4 regions of the Paenibacillus residui genome follow, and region 1 is predicted to be linked to each of the others. Evidence: riboswitches for the same ligand, from Rfam matches in the RefSeq annotation. Region 1 holds a riboswitch; each other region holds the start of a gene.

Region 1 (4,214 bases):
GCTTGATGATTTCATGACCGTTGCTAATCAGAACATCGAAATGACCGCGGAAAATACAAAAATCAGTGAAACCAAAGATATTCAAATTGACGGCATCCCCGCAAAACAAGCCGTTATTTCGGCCGAGATTACCGGTATCAAAGTCCGTTATTTGATTACATACCTGGAGAAAGGCAACCGTTTCTATCAATTGGCTGCCTGGACATTGGATGAACGCTATGATGAGTACGAGGAAGAATTTACTAACGTCATTAATTCTTTCCGGGTTCTGAAAGATGATGTTGAAACTACGGCCGGGAACGGTTCGGATTCCAAGACGAGCGGCAAGGATGTCGTACTTACCGATAGTGCAGACTTGACGGAAATTACACTGCCGGGCGGGTGGACGGAAGCTAATGGGCTGAACGACGAAGCCGACCTCCAAGCCCTTAATCTCTCTGCAGGAAACGAGAACTATCTGATGGTTCTTAACGAGCCCAAGACAGATTTCGACGACGGATTTACGCTGCAAGAATACTACGATTTGATTATGTCCATGCAGACAGACGGTTCTCTCATCGGCAACGCCGTCCATTCCGATCCTGTTGAAACAGATATTAACGGTAACAAAGGCATCCAGTTTGAAGTCCGGGGAGAAGTGGATAAAGTCAAGATCGCTTATCTGTTTACACTGGTAGAATCCGAAAACGGCTTCCACCAAGTAATTTTCTGGACGAATGCCAATAAAATGGATGATAACAAGCAAACTTATATCGACGCAACCAACACGTTTAAAGTTAAGAAGTAATTACACTAACCGGTGAGCTTTCGGAATCGATGCGGGAGCATTTATGGCTGCACGATATCCGGCAGTCCGCGGAATTTATCAAGCAATGGCACTTATTAAATCATTAGCAGGAGCGAAGGGGCGTACCAACGCCCCTTCGCTCTTTTTTCCGGGTGGAAGATTAATCCCGGCTCCGAAAACGCGATGAAGGCGCCTGCCTCAGTCCGGAGCACAGAACGCCTTCGTATTCATATCACTGCTATATTAATTATGACTGGGCTACTCTTGCTCTCCTTCTTTGCGGCATGTCGGGGAGCTCATTGACAGAGACCACCTGATCGGTTTTCTTCCTGGGCTTCTCCCAATACTGTTCATTGCCCGGCAAATCATCGAACCAGGCCGCATCGTCAGGGCAATCCAATACCATAAACCGGCCATAATGCCCCTCTCGGGATTGGTGATATTTCAAATACGCTTTGCCGTCCTGAATCGCCAAAATTTCAATTTTGCCGGAAGTATGGCTCATCGAGAGGCGCACACGCTTACCCAATCCGGAAGTGAGAGCTTTGGCTTCTTCCACGATCTCGTAAGCCCGCTTCAAGGGGAGTACAAAATCTTTGTTACCGGCAACCGGACGGTTGATAAAGAAATAATACGGAGTGACGCCCGCCCAGGATAGCTGGTCTAACAATTCTCCCAGAACGACAGGGTCATCGTTAATTCCTCTCAGCACCGGAGTCTGGTTGACAACAATGGCTCCTGCTTCATGAAGCGCCTGAAATGCCCGTTTCGCTTCCGGTGTAATTTCCCGCGGATGATTAATATGAGCCATTACATATATTCGTTGTTCAGGAGTCGAATAAGTCCGAATCGTATCCAGCAATTCCTGGTCTTCGTATATCCGCATTGGGTTAAAAACGGGGATTTTGGAGCCGAGGCGAATAATTTTGACGTGCTTGATTTCCCGAAGCCGTTGGAAAATCATCTTCAGCTTGGAGGTGGCGAGAATCAGACTGTCTCCGCCTGTCAGCAGGACGTTGTTGATTTCGGGATGCCGGGAAATATATTCAATTCCCGGATCTACATCCAGCATCGCCTCTTTGACATCGTTGCGGAATAGCCGTTTGCGGAAGCAATATCGGCAGTAAGCGCCGCAAACCTCCGACACAATCAACAGAGCTGTTGTCTTATACTTGTGCTGGCAGCCGGGAACCACATAATTCGTGTCCTCGTCGGAAGCATCCCAGCGGCCGTATTCGAGAAGCTCTCCTTCATTGGGAATTACCAGCTTCTTAATGGGATCATGGGGATCTTGCCAATTGATTAATCCTAAATAATAGTCGTTAACCCGAAAAACGAACTTCTCCGTTATTTGCTTAAGCTTTTGTCTCTCTTCCTCCGGTATAGCCGTTATCTTGTCGATATCGGTGATATACTTCGGCTGGGCCATTCCAATTCCTCCTTTATTCTGTTCAAGTCGTGTCTCTTCCTATCTTAGTAATGAGCAGGAACCAAGAGCCTATAGGCGGAGGTTCGCTTAGAATCGATTCTTCGGTATCCACGTTCAACACCCCATTCCAATCAGTGTATAAAAGCAAAAATGTCCCGCCCTGACGGAAAGCCCATCTCTGTCAGCGGCGGGACCCTATACACAAAAAGACCCTACAAGGGTCAAAGTGTAAGCAAGTTTGCTCCTATATCAGTCTTGACCCATCCACTGCAGACGAGGTTAGCTGACGGGCTCGGGAAGATGGTTCCCTACATTCGTAAAGCAATGATTCGCCCCAATAACTGGTTCCCCCGCTTTCCGATGTGATAATCGGAAATTAAGCGTAATCAAATTGTATAGCAGAATAAGGAAATTGTCAACCATTAAGCCTTGACAACCATCCTTTACAAAATCGGCCATCCCCTTCCTTTTACTGCTCAACGCCATTATCCCCTCCCCTAACTGATTGATTTTTTGCCCCTCCCTCGCCGTTATCTTCTCCGCTCCTGCATGACTCCGCGATAGCTAGACCCATTTCTATCACGAAATCTCTCATTATTAAATACTCTATTACTATTAGATAAATCTATTAAATTGCTTTATCAAATTTTGAGGACGGTGGTTTGTATGATTCATCCGGATACGGAGCTTCGCTTCGTTAACGAAAAGATAGGGCTCGGCGTATTCGCGACCAAATTTATTCCTAAAGGAACTATTGTTTGGGTATTGGATGACTTAGATATGATTCTGGACGAGGATTACGTCGATTCTCTGGAACCGCTGCGGCGGGATATCGTCTACAAATACGCCTACCAAAATGAAAAAGGAGAATATGTTCTGTGCTGGGACCACGGAAGATACATCAATCACAGCTTTAATCCTAATTGTATAGGAACGGCGTATGAACTGGAATTAGCGGCGAGGGACATCCATCCCGGCGAAGAGTTAACGAGTGATTATGGAATTTTGGGGGATGAGGAGCCCTTTGTATGTGTGCCGGAGGAAGGCACCTCCCGGACTATAGTCATGCCCGACGATTATTTGCATTATTACCGGTTGTGGGATGAGATGGCCGCGGAAGCCTTCAAATATTTTAATCAGGTGGATCAGCCTCTGAAGCATCTCATTCCCCGCAAATTCAGAAAAAAAGTCCATGCCGTCGCCGCAGGCCTGAGACCGTTGGATTCAATCCTGACTACGTTTTAGCCTTATTCGGCCTGGCTGGAATTTGATGAAAGAGGTGAACGATATTGGCAACTAACTTGGTGATAAGCCTGCTCGGAAGCAGCGGAGGGGTAGCCAAAGCATTGCTTGCCTTGTTAAATCATTCCTGTCAACACGCTTCCGCCCCACTCCACTCCCTTCTTCAGAACAGTCAAATCCATTTGATAGATATCCGGCAGAAACCATTGAATCATTACCGGACAAGATATCCGTCCCTGGCTGACAAACTGGCCGTACATTCGTTCGATTTGGCAGACACGGACCGCTTTAAGGAGCATTTGCTCCATACCCGGACCAATCTCGTTATTGATGTCTCCTGGGCCGATACCGTCGGCATGCTGGAATGCTGCAATGAATTCGGCATTTCCTATATCAACTCGGCTCTGGAAAATACTTGGGTGGACGAAACGGAGGCCGTGGAGAGATTCACCCTGCTGGAAAGATATCGCATTGTAGATGAAGCAAGGGATAAGTATACAAATATGAAAGGAATTCTGTGCTCGGGAATGAACCCGGGGGTCGTCCAGTGGATGGCCATAGAGATGATTAACCGTTACCCCGATGAACGTCCGCTCGCTTGTTATATAGTAGAACAGGATACTTCCTTCTATAGAGATCCGTCCGTCATTCAAGCCAACACCGTCTACTCCTCCTGGTCACCTGAATGTTTCCTTGACGAAGCCATATTAAATTACCCGGTGTTTATGAAATGGCGTTCTCCTTTCGTCATTTTTA
Region 2 (4,214 bases), on a different contig from region 1:
TGGAGTGGTGCGCACGGCATAGGGTGGGCAAGCTTCTGCTTCATCTGCACGATTGGACGAATCCGGCGGCGGAATTCGCTGAACAGATGGATTCGGTCGTGGAGGCGTGCTCAAAGGCAGGCATTGAAATACACGGGATGATCGGTACCCTCCAGCTTCGGGCTGAAGATAGAGCAAGTCTTCCTTTCCAATCCAGGGAGGCGTACTGCGTCGATTATGAAGGAATTTCCAATTGGGACGAGCCTTTGGCAGGCCGCCGCTATGTTCTGGATCCCTCGAATCCGGATGTTGTCTCGTTCATTGCCGGCCGCTGCAAAGATATGCTGGTCAAGCATCCCGGATTGGCAGGGATTCATCTGGATTTCATCCGTTTCTATCATTATGAGAGCCGCTTGTCTATCGATACGAATCAGGCGGGGCATTGGACGGTTATTCCCCGTGCCGGGGAGCCTCTGAAGCTGACGACGGCGAACGGGACGACAACTACCTTCTTTGTGGAACAAGCCCTCAATCATTATAATGATCCTCCAATTGGCCGTCATTTGCATCTCAGACGTTCTTACCATTATTGCTTCTGCGAGCGCTGCCTGGAAAGGTTGGCACGGGAGTTTAATCTCTCGATCCCTGACGAGTTGGAAGAGACCCGGCAGCGGGCGGATTGGATTCTGAAGCATCATGCGGAGGATTGGTATGCGTTCCGCTCCTCATTGATTACCGGAGTTGTTCGAAATATCCGGCGGGAGATCACGGCTCAACGCAAGGAAGCGCAGCTGTCTGCGGCAATCTGGTACAATTCGCCTTACGGAAACGAACTGAGAAATGAGCCTTTCCATCCCGGCAGTGAATATGAGCAGTTCGGCCAGAAATGGTGGGAGTGGATCAAGGAAGGGCTGATGGATTTTGTGTGCCCCATGAACTATTGGCTCACCCCCGAAAGCTTCGGACAGATCATCCGGGAGCAAATAGCCCGTTCCGAAAATAAAGTGCCTCTATATGCAGGGCTGCTGCGGTCAGACGAATTCCCGATCGATCAACCTCTTTGGGAAAAATATAAGCTTGTCGCTCAAGAAGCGGGGGCTGCCGGAATCAGCTTCTTCTCTTATGGAGGCTGGAAAGACCTGGACTCATGATGAAAAAAAAGAGACCGGACGCATAAGCGTCGGTCTCTTTCGTTTTGGTTATTTTATTAACCGATAAATTCTTGTACCCATTCCCCTTGGTAATAAGCTACGCCTATTTTGGTGAAATTAGGACTCATGATGTTCTTTTTGTGGCCCGGGCTGTTCATCCATGCATTCATAACTTCCTCGGGTGTGCGTTGGCCTTTGGCAATGTTCTCTCCGGCATATGAATATTTGATGCCGTAAGTGTCCATCATATCGAACGGAGAGCCGTAGGTTGGCGAATTATGGTCAAAGTAATTGTTATGATACATATCTTTGGCTTTATCCAACGCCATAGCGGAAAGTGCGGAATCCAGCTGCAGAGGCTTCAGTCCGGCCTTCGCCCGTTCCTGATTCACCAATTCTGCTACTTCTTTAGCATATTGAGAAATATCGGATTGACCTTGGTCAGGTTGAGTCGGGGCAGGTTTGTTGCCCTGATCGCCTTGGTTTGGCTGGGTCGGTGCAGGCTTGCTTCCCTGATTGCCTTGATCCGGCTTGGATGGTGCAGGCTTGCTTCCCTGATTGCCTTGATCCGGCTTGGATGGCGCGGGCTTGCTTCCCTGATCGCCTTTATCCGGCTTGGATGGCGCGGGCTTGCTTCCCTGATCGCCTTTATCCGGCTTGGATGGTGCAGGCTTGCTTCCGTTTCCTTTGTCAGGTATAGGATTGCAAGAGAAATCAAACTTAAATCCGTCTTGTCCTATAATGATAAATTTGCTGAACTTGGGATGATTCTTGAACAAGGATTCAAGGTCAATCCCGTACTTCTTGGTGATATGGTTTACTGCATCACCAGAATGAAATGTTTGCGGAGCAGCGAATGCTGCATTGGCAGACAACATAGTCCCCACGAGCAAAACTCCGGAAAGAGCAACTTTCTTAATGTGTTTCTTCATGGTGTTCAGTTTCCTCCTCTTTGTTTGGCCTGCGAAGTTAGCTGACGGGTTCGGGTCAAAGAGTAATCGCCCTACGGCTTGCAAAGCCGCTTCACCCCCACTATTGGTTCCCCCGCGCACTAGATTGTGCTTCGGCCGAATTTCTACTAGATTGTAACATGCTAGATTAGCCCTTTCATTCTACAATGTTTGGTAATTCATACAATTGCCCTGATACGGTACATGATTTTCCGCATATGAGAACACATTAAATACATATACCTCAATCGTAAAAGATCATCTTATGTGGCGAACCGGCAATAATACTTCTCTTCCATTTCAAGGGCAGGACGGATGCTTATATGTATGGATTAAAAGCACTTATTCTGTATGCAAGCTACGGGGACGGCCATCTCCAGGCGGCACGGGCTCTTCAGGAGACTTTATCCCGGAGGGGGTTCAAGGCAGTGAAGCTCGTGGACTTATATGGGGAGTCGTATCCATTTTTGGACCGGGCTGTTCAACAGTTCTACAAGATGTCTTCCCAATATTTCCCGTACATCTATGGCTGGATATATAGATGTACCCAAAATATGAAGCCTCAGCGGATGCTGAACAAAGGGTTGAAAGCATGGGGGGCCAAGAAGCTGATGCAGCTGATCTCCCGGGAGAAGCCGGATGTTCTCATCTGTACTTTTCCGATGCCTGCCATTCGCGGAAGAAGCGGAGCTAACATTCCTACGTTTACGATCTTGACGGACTTCGCTCTGCACAACCGTTGGATATACTCGGAATATGACCTGTTGTTCGTAGCCACCCCCGACTTGAAGAAATCCATTCTCGAGCAGGGAATCGATCCCGGACGCGTTGCCGTAAGCGGCATACCGATCCGTTCCTCCTTTCCATCCGTACATCTCAGGGAACAAACCGTGTCCGACCGGGATCCGGCAGCTGCCCGCACTTTCCTCCGGGTCCTGGTAATGGCCGGCGCCAACGGTATTCTTCGCAATTTATCCGAGGTGATTTCCCTCATTCGCAGAGAACTGAAGGATGCCCGTATAGCTGTCGTATGCGGAAGAAACCGGGCCCTGTTTAACTCCATCGCAAAAAATTTCGGGAATGACCCGAATGTGGAGATTTACGGCTTCGTTGAACAAATGGCGGAATTGATGGCCTCTTCCGCATGCATAGTGACCAAAGCCGGAGGAATCACATTAACGGAAGCTCTCGCCTCCCGCCTTCCCATTATTGTTTATCGCCCCCTGCCGGGGCAGGAAGCGGATAACGCCCTGTACCTCCAGAGTCAAGGCGTAGCAGCGATTGCCCGCTGTCCCCGCGAGTTAGTCAAGCAGATCGGAATGATGACTTCCTTAGACCGATCTGAACGGGAAAGAATGGAAGCCAAGATGAAAATGTTAACCGGAGAAAGCTTAGACGAACATATGAAAGCGTTGTGGAATGCTTCCGATTCGGACCGCTTCAATTTCACCTATGACCGATTTGCGGGCTGCGGCGGCGCTTCGGATAAAATCACAAATCGAATTCTTAAGGAGCTTACCTCCTCTCTCAATTTAAAGACAAATTAAAGACTTGTCATTTAAACATACGCTCACTAAAATACAATTACGTAAGCGCTTCATCATTAAGTCAAGGGGGTATTCTGAATGAACAACCCGTCGCAACTGCCAGATCGCAGAACATCTTCCTCGTCCTTAGCCCGGTGGCTGGGCACATTAGGCCCTTCCCTGATTACAGCGGCACTGGTCCTCGGGCCTGGGAGCATCACGCTTACCTCCAAGCTGGGCAGCATTTATGGCTACGATCTGCTGTGGGTCATGGTAATATCGGTTTGTTTTATGTTAGCCTTTACCGAAATGAGCGCCAGAATCGGGATGGCTGCGAACCGTTCCCTATTGTCGGTTATTCGTGAGAAATGGGGTAAAGCCGTTACAGTCGTCATCGGGATCGGTGCTTGCCTGGTCACCTCTTCCTTTCAGGCGGGAAATTCCATCGGTTCGGGGCTGGCCATTGCCGATCTGACCCAGACTTCAACGCCGGTATGGGTGATCATTACGACTTTGCTTGGCATGTCTCTGCTCTTTACCAAAAATTTCTACAAAGTGTTGGAAAAAATGATGCTGGTTATGGTCGCTCTAATGATTATTTCTTTCCT
Region 3 (4,214 bases), on a different contig from region 1:
CGATACCTGAATCGTCCGCAGCCGTCGATCGTGGCGGCATCCTTCAGCTCAGTTTCCGTGTGGAATTCGGTTTACCGATCCTTCCGGCTGTATTCTTTTGCCAATTTATGATTTAACGGATAAATCCCCCTGGTCATAACAAAATAATAGAATATGAAAAATATCGGAGGGAAGAAACTATGAAACGCCGCCATCTGTATCTAATTGCACTCAGCTTGCTGCTCATCGTTGTTTACGGATGCGGTATCGGCAGGGAAAAAGATAACAGCTCGCAGCCATTCGGACCGGATACGACGGATTCGCTCCTGTCCAAAGTCGAACAGAACTCTGAACGGACACAAGAGCAGGCCGTTCTTCCTAAACTGCCCGCAGCCTCTCCCGTTCCGGAGAAACAGGCAGATCCCGCTCCGCCCGCAACAGAACCGCCGAAGCCTTCAACCGGCGGCAAGGAGAACCGTTCACCGGCTGAACCGAAAGCATCGCCGTCTGTCCGGGAGCAGCCTCCCGTTCCTGCAGCGCAGGCTCCTCAACCGTCTGAGCCGGACAAGCATAAGGAGAAAGCTAAATTAAGCAAGCCCAAGCCTTTGCCCAAGCAGTCCGGTGAAGTCGCGGCCGGGAAAAAAACGACCCGACAATCCTCGGGCACGTCATCTCAACTGACCTTGTCCGAATTAAGGGCTAAATATCCCGATTCCTTTCGGCTCAAGGGCTCTTCCAAAGGAAAGAAGGTCGCTCTGACCTTCGACGACGGACCGGACCAAAGATTCACTCCGCAAGTATTGGATGTTCTAAAGAAGTACAATGTCAAAGCCACCTTCTTTCTGGTCGGCTATCGGGCGGAGGCCAATCCGGCAGTCGTGAAACGAATTGCTAAGGAAGGGCATGTCATAGGAAACCACTCCTACAATCACCCGAATTTTCCCAAGCTGCCGGTCACCGTCTTTGAACAGCAAATCAATCGGACCCAGAACATTCTCAGCCGTCTGATCGGCTATGAACCGAAATATATACGCCCTCCTTACGGAGCGATAAATGAAGAACAGCTTCAATGGGCGATTAAGAATCAATTTCTGATCGTCAATTGGGATGTAGATTCGTTGGATTGGAAAGGGCTTGACGCGAAGCAGGTTTCCGCCAATATTCTTAATCATGCGCATGCGGGAGCTATTATCCTTCAGCATTCCGCAGGAGGCGACGGCCAGAACCTATCGGGAACTATCGAGGCCCTTCCCGGAATTATCGAGAAGCTGCAGGCGGACGGTTATGAGCTTGTTACGATTCCCCAGCTGCTGAACATGTCCAAGAGCAAATAGTGCGGGTTTTCCATCGGTTAACCAATCGTTTGAATGATATGTACAGGAGCTATAGAAACAGCAGCCGGAAGAAGAGGGACTCCGGCTGCTGTTTACTTAATCCAGAATGTAGATTTGCACATTTTGTTTGCCGAATTTCATCGCCTGCTGCCGGGAATCGGGAACGAAAACATCCACCCGGTTTCCTTTGATCGCACCGCCTATATCGGTAGCTGTAGCTACCATTCCTCCTGCCGGAAGCCCGTCATAGGAATAGCCGGTAATAAAGACCTTCGACCCCAGCGGGATGACGGCAGGATCCACTGCAATACTACCGACCTTCAGAGGATTTCCGAAATAATCACGTCCTGCGTAGCCTCCGTTTTCCTCGGCCGATGCCGTATAGGCAGACGCTACCGCAGGAATTGCTTTCTTATATGTTAAGGTTTGCCCGGTCGGAGTAACGATGACGTTTGCTTTCACCGGTACAGCGCGCATCGCCGGAGCCGATTTGCTCTCCTCCTGCTTCGGTTTGTCCGCTTTGGCTTTAGGAGTGGATGCGGCCAAAGGCTGGGCATGGACAGCGGGAGCGGGCGAACTCTGCTGAACGGGCGGAGCTTCCTCCTGAGCCGGCGCTTCGGGTGCTGCAGCCGCTAAAGCATCCCCCTGCGGTTGATCCGCCTGCTGCTCCGCAGGAACAGGCTGCGGCGCTTTAACCCACTGTGCGAACTTCATCTCCCGAGGATCCGTTCCATGGGCTTCGGTTTCGTTCCATTTCAGGGAGGCGGCGGATACGGTCGTAGCCAAACTGATAGCAACGGTGATCACGGCAATGATTCGGAACGGGACTTTGGAAATCAATCGATTCATAGACAAGGTTCTCCTTTAAGTACTGCCGACGAGGTTAGCTGTCGGGTTAGGATTGAGGATACAACCCCGCGTCTGTCGACGCTTCACCCCAAGCGGAAGACGATATAAGCTTTTTCCGCAAAAAACATCCCCCGTACTTATCTTTCATAACCGATAAGTTTTGGCATTAAGGAGGCTACCATACTCGTATTGGAATGAACATCCACAGAATTTGGCAAACGGTAATGTATGCGCTACACATCACGTAATTATGCATACCGTGAAATATTTTCCACATATCTATAAATGTGAATTTTATGGATCTACTGGTATTATTAGGTCTTTTTCCTATTCTCCAATTGTTCCTTGAAAATTTGCAGTTCCTTCATTTCCTCCGGAGTCAAGGCCGCCAGCTTCTGCTCCAGCCGAAGCTTTGCATAATGATATAGCCCGCCGTCCAATTTCGTTTTTTCGCGAATCAATTGGATAAGCTCCGGCGGGATATTTTGCTGCTGCGGTCTCTTCTCCGTGACGTTCCAGTATTGGTAAGAAGACTGCTTCCAATCGAATAAACGGTTCATCAGAAACAGGCTTTCGTTAAACATTTCCGTAATTCCAACAAACGCATAGAAAGTGTCCAGATGGGTTATAGCCTTATCCAAATCGGGTATAAAGGGGTTGGCGAGCTGGGATGCTTGCGGATTCCAACTGGCGAAATAGGTCTTATTGTTCGTTAAATAATCCTCCAGGCTCATTTGAACGACTTGCGAATGCAGCGGATGCTCAGGGACCCTTCTAATATAATAGTACAGGGAAAGCACCTGCTCCACCGGTTCTCTGAGCATGGTGGCATAAATCGCCGGCTTCGGAATATAGGCATGAAGACCGAAAAAAAAATGTCCAAATATACATTTCACCTGCGAATGGGAACCCCTAATCATGTCCGGCAATTGACTTGCAGCCCGGACATAATCATCCCATTGATAATAAAAGGTTAACAGTTCCTCGGCCCTGTACTGGTTTAGCAGAATAGTATACATGGTCGTCCCGGCTGTTTTGGGAATATGCATGTATAGCAAAATTGGCTTTTCCTTCTCTTCCATCCTGTCCTCCTCCCGTTCCAAGCGGCTTGCCGCCTTTATTTCCGATTACATATCGATGCCGGAGAGAACTGTTATATAAAGGACCGTCTCCTCAAAAAATCCAGGATCAGCCGTGCCCCTTCCTCCTTGCTGCATTGTTCGGTATCCACTGTGACATCCGGATTTACCGGCTCCTCATATTCATCCGAGATGCCGGTAAATCGAGGCACCTCCCCCCTCAGCGCCTTGCGGTAAAGCCCTTTAACATCTCTGCGGATGCATTCCTTCAACGAACAGCGGACATAAACTTCAATATAGGGGTCAAGCTCTTGCCGCAAGTAATTTCGCATAGACTGATAAGGAGTGATGAAAGAAGCCAGCACAATCACTCCGTTTCGAGATAGAAGCCGGGCGACGAACGCCGCTCTCTCTATATTTTTCATCCGATCCTCTCTGGAAAAGCCTAAATCCGGAGCCAGATGCCTGCGCACGTCATCTCCATCCAGAACCTCGACCCGGGCACCCGCAGCAATCAATCCGGCTTTTACAAGCCCGCATAGCGTAGTTTTGCCCGCTCCCGATAGTCCGGTAAACCATACGGTCACCCCTGCGGACATCAGATCTCCTCCTTATGGCCTCTTCTATGCTTTACAGCGATTACCGTGCATGAATATGATAGAATATGACAAGACAAGCAAAATGGAAACGGACATCCATGGAGCCCTGTAAAAACCACTTCGAAGCTTATTCCGGGTACTTAGCGGGGAGCCCCGGAATTAAAAAAAGCTCCTAACGGAGCATATCGAGGATGAAACGCAGATCCTAATATTCCTGGCGAAAGGATAAGCGGCTATCACTGTCCTTTGGACAGGCGCGTTCACCAATGAAATACAAGAACAGGTAAAGTATAACTTATACATTTATTTAAAAATAGGACCGTTTCAACGGTCCTTCAAATCATCTTTACCATTTATCGCGCATAACCTCATCG
Region 4 (4,214 bases), on a different contig from region 1:
ATACAGGATGAGGTTCACCGGTTTGCCATTACCTTCCACCGCGAACAACGGGGCAAATCGATGGTGGCCTCCCAATTGGATGCCATTCCCGGTATTGGCGAGAAGCGGCGGAAGCTGCTGCTGAAGCATTTCGGCTCCCTGAAAAAAATAAGAGAAGCGGCCGTTGAGGATTTTCGCCCGTTAGGCATCGGTGAGAAGCTGGCGGAAACTATTCTTTCATCCCTCCGCGAGGACAAGAAGACCGAGGAGGAGGGCGACTCAGTCGTCTTTGATTAAACGGCTTAATGCATATAAAAAGTGCACCTTTAATGATCCCTGTAAAACAGGGTTTAAGGTGCACTTTTTTTTGAAATATAAGAAAGATAAGTTTCACCTAAACGCGTCTGTCCAAAGGACGGAATAGCCGTTTATCGTTGACCGGCCTTCCGGGATCCGGGAATTCTCTCGGCCGATTCCGGTTATACCGTAGACGCGGGGCCCGATCGTTTACGGAACAGGCTGTGGATCCACATCAATATATATCCGGTTATAGCCGGCATCAGGATATACCCAACCCCGATCAGAATATTCGATGTGCTGGGTGTAGTCGTCATCAGTGACAAAGCCATCAGAATAATATCCATCGTGACATGGGTAAAGATGGCGGTCATCAAGCCGTATTTCAGGAAAATGTATCCAAAGATGATCCCCAGCACGGCCACCTCGAACAACCTTGTGTAGCTAGGATAAATCGTGTAGCCGGTATGGCCCAAGGCCCAAATGATGCTCGGCACCAGGACTGCCAGGAAGCGGAGGCGGAACCACTTCTGAAACAAGGCGATGCCGAAGAGCCGATACATAATTTCTTCGGAGGTTCCCGCCATCCACGCAAGAAGCGGGAATAAGGCGGGCCAATACATGTTGAGCACGGATTGGGTCGGATCGTTGACTGCGAATGAATCGAAGGCTTCGCCGGCAATGAAGAACAGAACCTGCTGTACCCCGAGAATAAACAAACAGAGCAAATATCCTCGGCCCATTCCGTAAAACATATCCTCCCCAAAGTTGGAATCTCGCCATCTTGGCCAAGGATTCCAGCCCTGCGCTCTCCATAATTGGTCACCGGATATGGCTGCAAAATATTGTGCGCCCGCCAGCAGCGCAATAATTAGAAAGGTAAACACAATATAGACTACGTTGAAGATAGCGGCATCCTCCGGAGGAATTTGTGTGCTTGCTCCCGGCCAGCTATTTATCGTGTGAAGGCCGTATAGCCCGGCGAAAATAAGAGCAAAGAGGATTCCCCGCGAGAACCGGACCTTCTTCCGGTTAATAATAACGAGGATCAAGGCCGCAATACTCAAAAGAAACATGCCGCCCAGTCCGATATAAGACATCAGGCCGGCAGACCGCTCCTGCCCGGCAAGCCATTGGCGGAAGCTTTCCGGAACCGAGAAGGAAGGAACGAAGCCTACAACTTCCTCTCCTCTTACGGCCACTCCGAGCTGCAGCCTGGATTCGCCGATGCTCTCCTTGGCACTTTCGTACATGAGCAGGCTGCTTCGGGACCCTTGCATCAGCTGCAAATCCGCCGGATCATATCCGTTCTCGGCCAGGAAGCTTTCGGCCAGCAAGCGCCGGCTTTCTTGAGAGCCTGAGGAGGCAGGGGCCGCTTGCTTCTGATTCCATGCCGTCACCTTGGGTTCATTCAATCCGACAAAAATGATCCAATTCAGACGATTTCTCGAATCGAACATTTGAACTTCCCAATAATCGAGAGGATAATTGTCTCCATACCGGGTGCTGTATTCCTCGGTCAGCTTCGCTTTTTGCAAATAACCGCTCAAGCCTTTGTCCGACTGATAAATAATATTGATCTTGTTAGGGGTGTAGTCCGGTTGTTTGGTGTGGACGAATTGCCGGGCCAGGTCGGCCGCTTGCTCTTCAGTCACCTTCGGCCCGGACAATTCTTCCTCTACGCCGTTAACGCCGGGAAGCAGGTTGATCAGGATGACGCCGAAGTATAACACTATGCCGATAATGGCCAGCCAAATAAGAGGACGGTTTATTCTGTGTGGAACCACGGGCATTCTCCTCCGCAATAATCTTCTTCATTCCAAAGTACCATAGATAACGGCCTGTTTCCAGTGATTACCTCTGCTTGGGCCGTGTCTCTTCACCGTTATCGAAAATACGGAAACCGCTTGATAGCTTCAAGAAACGACTCGTCTTATTCAATGCAAGGCAAGGAAATCGCGTGAAAATAAAATGAAATCTTGCATTGCCTGACCATTTTGCCCGAATACTTCCTTACAGCATGATTTTTTCCTAAAATACAGACTTTGTATACCGACCAAAAGCAGGATATAATCGTTATCAATTAAATAGAAGCCGAATTTCTTTTAGAAAGCGGGGGAACCATTTAACTGGGGTGAATTTTGCTAGTTCCAATGCAAATAGGGTGCCTGCACACCCGAATCCGTCAGCTAACCTCGTAGGCTTGCTGTCAGGATACCATACGCCTAAAGCATTGGTTTTCCAGTGCTTTTTTTGTTTCCAGAGGAGAATGAACGTTGCTGAAACGATTGTTTACGAAAATGCATCCGCCGCAAATTTTGGCTTCCGGATTTATCATCATTATACTGATAGGAACCATCCTGCTGACGACTCCGATGGCGTCGGTTGACGGCCGTTCCGTGCCCTTCGTGGATGCATTGTTCACGGCTACTTCAGCCATGTGTCTGACGGGGCTCGTAGTTGTGGATACGGCGACGACCTATTCCGTCTTCGGCCAGATGGTCATTATGCTGCTTATCCAGATTGGCGGCCTGGGCTTTATGACGATGTCGACGCTTTTTGCCCTGGTGCTCAAAAAAAGAATATCGCTCCGTGAGCGGCTTATTCTTCAAGAGGCGCTCAATCAGAACAGCATGGAAGGAATCGTCCGCCTCATCCGCAAAATCATTATTTACTCGCTGAGTATAGAGTTCGTGGCCTTCGTCCTGCTTACTTTGCGCTGGTCCGTTGATTTTCCGTTCGCGGAAGCTGTCTACTTCGGAATGTTTCATGCCATTTCGTTGTTTAATAATGCCGGCTTCGATTTATTCGGGGGAGTCAGCGGCCGATTCAGCGGGCTCGCGCTGTTTACGAACGACCCGATCGTCAGCATTATAGCTATGGCCCTGATTATTCTGGGCGGAATCGGATTTATCGTGATGTCCGACTTGATGGAATATAAGAAGCGGAAGAGGCTTCTGCTGCATACGAAAGTAGTTCTGTTCACATCGGCGGTTCTTATAGTCGGAGGGGCGGTGGTCATCTTCACCTTCGAATTTACTAATCCGGCTACGCTCGGGCCTCTTAATGGAGGAAGCAAGGTGTTAGCCTCCTTCTTCCACGCGGTTTCCCCGCGCTCGGGTGGAGTGAGCACGCTCGATGTCGGCTCGTTCAGACAGGCCACTCAATTCTTCCTGATTATTCTGATGTTCATCGGGGCTTCGCCCGGTTCGACCGGGGGAGGTATCAAGACAACGACCTTCGCTATCCTGATCGGGGCCATGATAGCGATGGTTCGAGGCAAGGACGACATCGTCATGTTTCGCCATCGGCTGGCCAAGGACCGGATTTATAAAGCCATTACGCTAACATTGTTCGCCCTGGTTATCGTTATCATTTCGGCCATGGTGTTGTCTACTACGGAGAACCATCAATTCTTGATGATCCTGTTCGAAGTTACTTCAGCCTTCGGTACGGTTGGATTGTCTATGGGGTTGACTCCGGAGCTGTCGACGATCGGAAAAATCATCATTTCCTTTCTAATGTTTCTTGGCCGGCTTGGACCTCTAACATTAGCCTATGCACTAAATCCGAAGAAAGAGAAAGAATTGTTCCGGTACCCGGAAGGCAAAATTACGATTGGATAGGAGCTTGAAACCATGGAAGGAAATCAGTATGTGGTAATCGGACTGGGCCGATTCGGATCCAGCTTGGCTAAAGAGCTGGTGAAACTGGGATACGAGGTACTGGGGATCGACAAGTGCGAGGAAATCGTTAATGAAATGAGCGGAGAGCTGACCTATACCGTTGAAGCCGATTCTACGGATGAAGATATGCTCAGGTCGCTGGGCATCCGAAATTTCGATTGTGCGGTCGTGGCGATAGGCGACGATATACAGGCCAGCATTCTGACAGCCATTGTACTGAAGGACCTCGGGATCAAGAAGGTGGTGGCCAAG

Evidence for each region. Region 1 has a riboswitch for cyclic di-AMP ahead of ACFQ03_RS07410 (KamA family radical SAM protein). Riboswitches for the same ligand answer to the same signal wherever they lie in the genome.
Region 2: another riboswitch for cyclic di-AMP. It lies ahead of ACFQ03_RS05315 (CAP domain-containing protein); the one in region 1 lies ahead of ACFQ03_RS07410 (KamA family radical SAM protein).
Region 3: another riboswitch for cyclic di-AMP. It lies ahead of ACFQ03_RS00100 (3D domain-containing protein); the one in region 1 lies ahead of ACFQ03_RS07410 (KamA family radical SAM protein).
Region 4: another riboswitch for cyclic di-AMP. It lies ahead of ACFQ03_RS03040 (TrkH family potassium uptake protein); the one in region 1 lies ahead of ACFQ03_RS07410 (KamA family radical SAM protein).

What each region holds. Positions count from the first base shown of each region.
Region 1 is NZ_JBHTIU010000027.1:66,511-70,724, forward strand. It holds gene ACFQ03_RS07405 (PsbP-related protein) at 1-787, shown strand, start outside; gene ACFQ03_RS07410 (KamA family radical SAM protein) at 1,035-2,216, opposite strand; cyclic di-AMP (ydaO/yuaA leader) riboswitch at 2,470-2,609, opposite strand; gene ACFQ03_RS07415 (SET domain-containing protein) at 2,883-3,461, shown strand; gene ACFQ03_RS07420 (S-adenosylmethionine decarboxylase related protein) at 3,503-4,214, shown strand, end outside.
Region 2 is NZ_JBHTIU010000016.1:39,237-43,450, forward strand. It holds gene ACFQ03_RS05310 (hypothetical protein) at 1-1,130, shown strand, start outside; gene ACFQ03_RS05315 (CAP domain-containing protein) at 1,187-2,062, opposite strand; cyclic di-AMP (ydaO/yuaA leader) riboswitch at 2,074-2,209, opposite strand; gene ACFQ03_RS05320 (MGDG synthase family glycosyltransferase) at 2,404-3,627, shown strand; gene ACFQ03_RS05325 (Nramp family divalent metal transporter) at 3,706-4,214, shown strand, end outside.
Region 3 is NZ_JBHTIU010000001.1:15,005-19,218, forward strand. It holds gene ACFQ03_RS00095 (polysaccharide deacetylase family protein) at 180-1,313, shown strand; gene ACFQ03_RS00100 (3D domain-containing protein) at 1,410-2,162, opposite strand; cyclic di-AMP (ydaO/yuaA leader) riboswitch at 2,171-2,338, opposite strand; gene ACFQ03_RS00105 (hypothetical protein) at 2,477-3,244, opposite strand; gene cysC (adenylyl-sulfate kinase) at 3,316-3,840, opposite strand; gene ACFQ03_RS00115 (SHOCT domain-containing protein) at 4,187-4,214, opposite strand, start outside.
Region 4 is NZ_JBHTIU010000008.1:216,837-221,050, forward strand. It holds gene uvrC (excinuclease ABC subunit UvrC) at 1-276, shown strand, start outside; gene ACFQ03_RS03035 (CPBP family intramembrane glutamic endopeptidase) at 459-2,063, opposite strand; cyclic di-AMP (ydaO/yuaA leader) riboswitch at 2,359-2,494, shown strand; gene ACFQ03_RS03040 (TrkH family potassium uptake protein) at 2,577-3,902, shown strand; gene ACFQ03_RS03045 (potassium channel family protein) at 3,915-4,214, shown strand, end outside.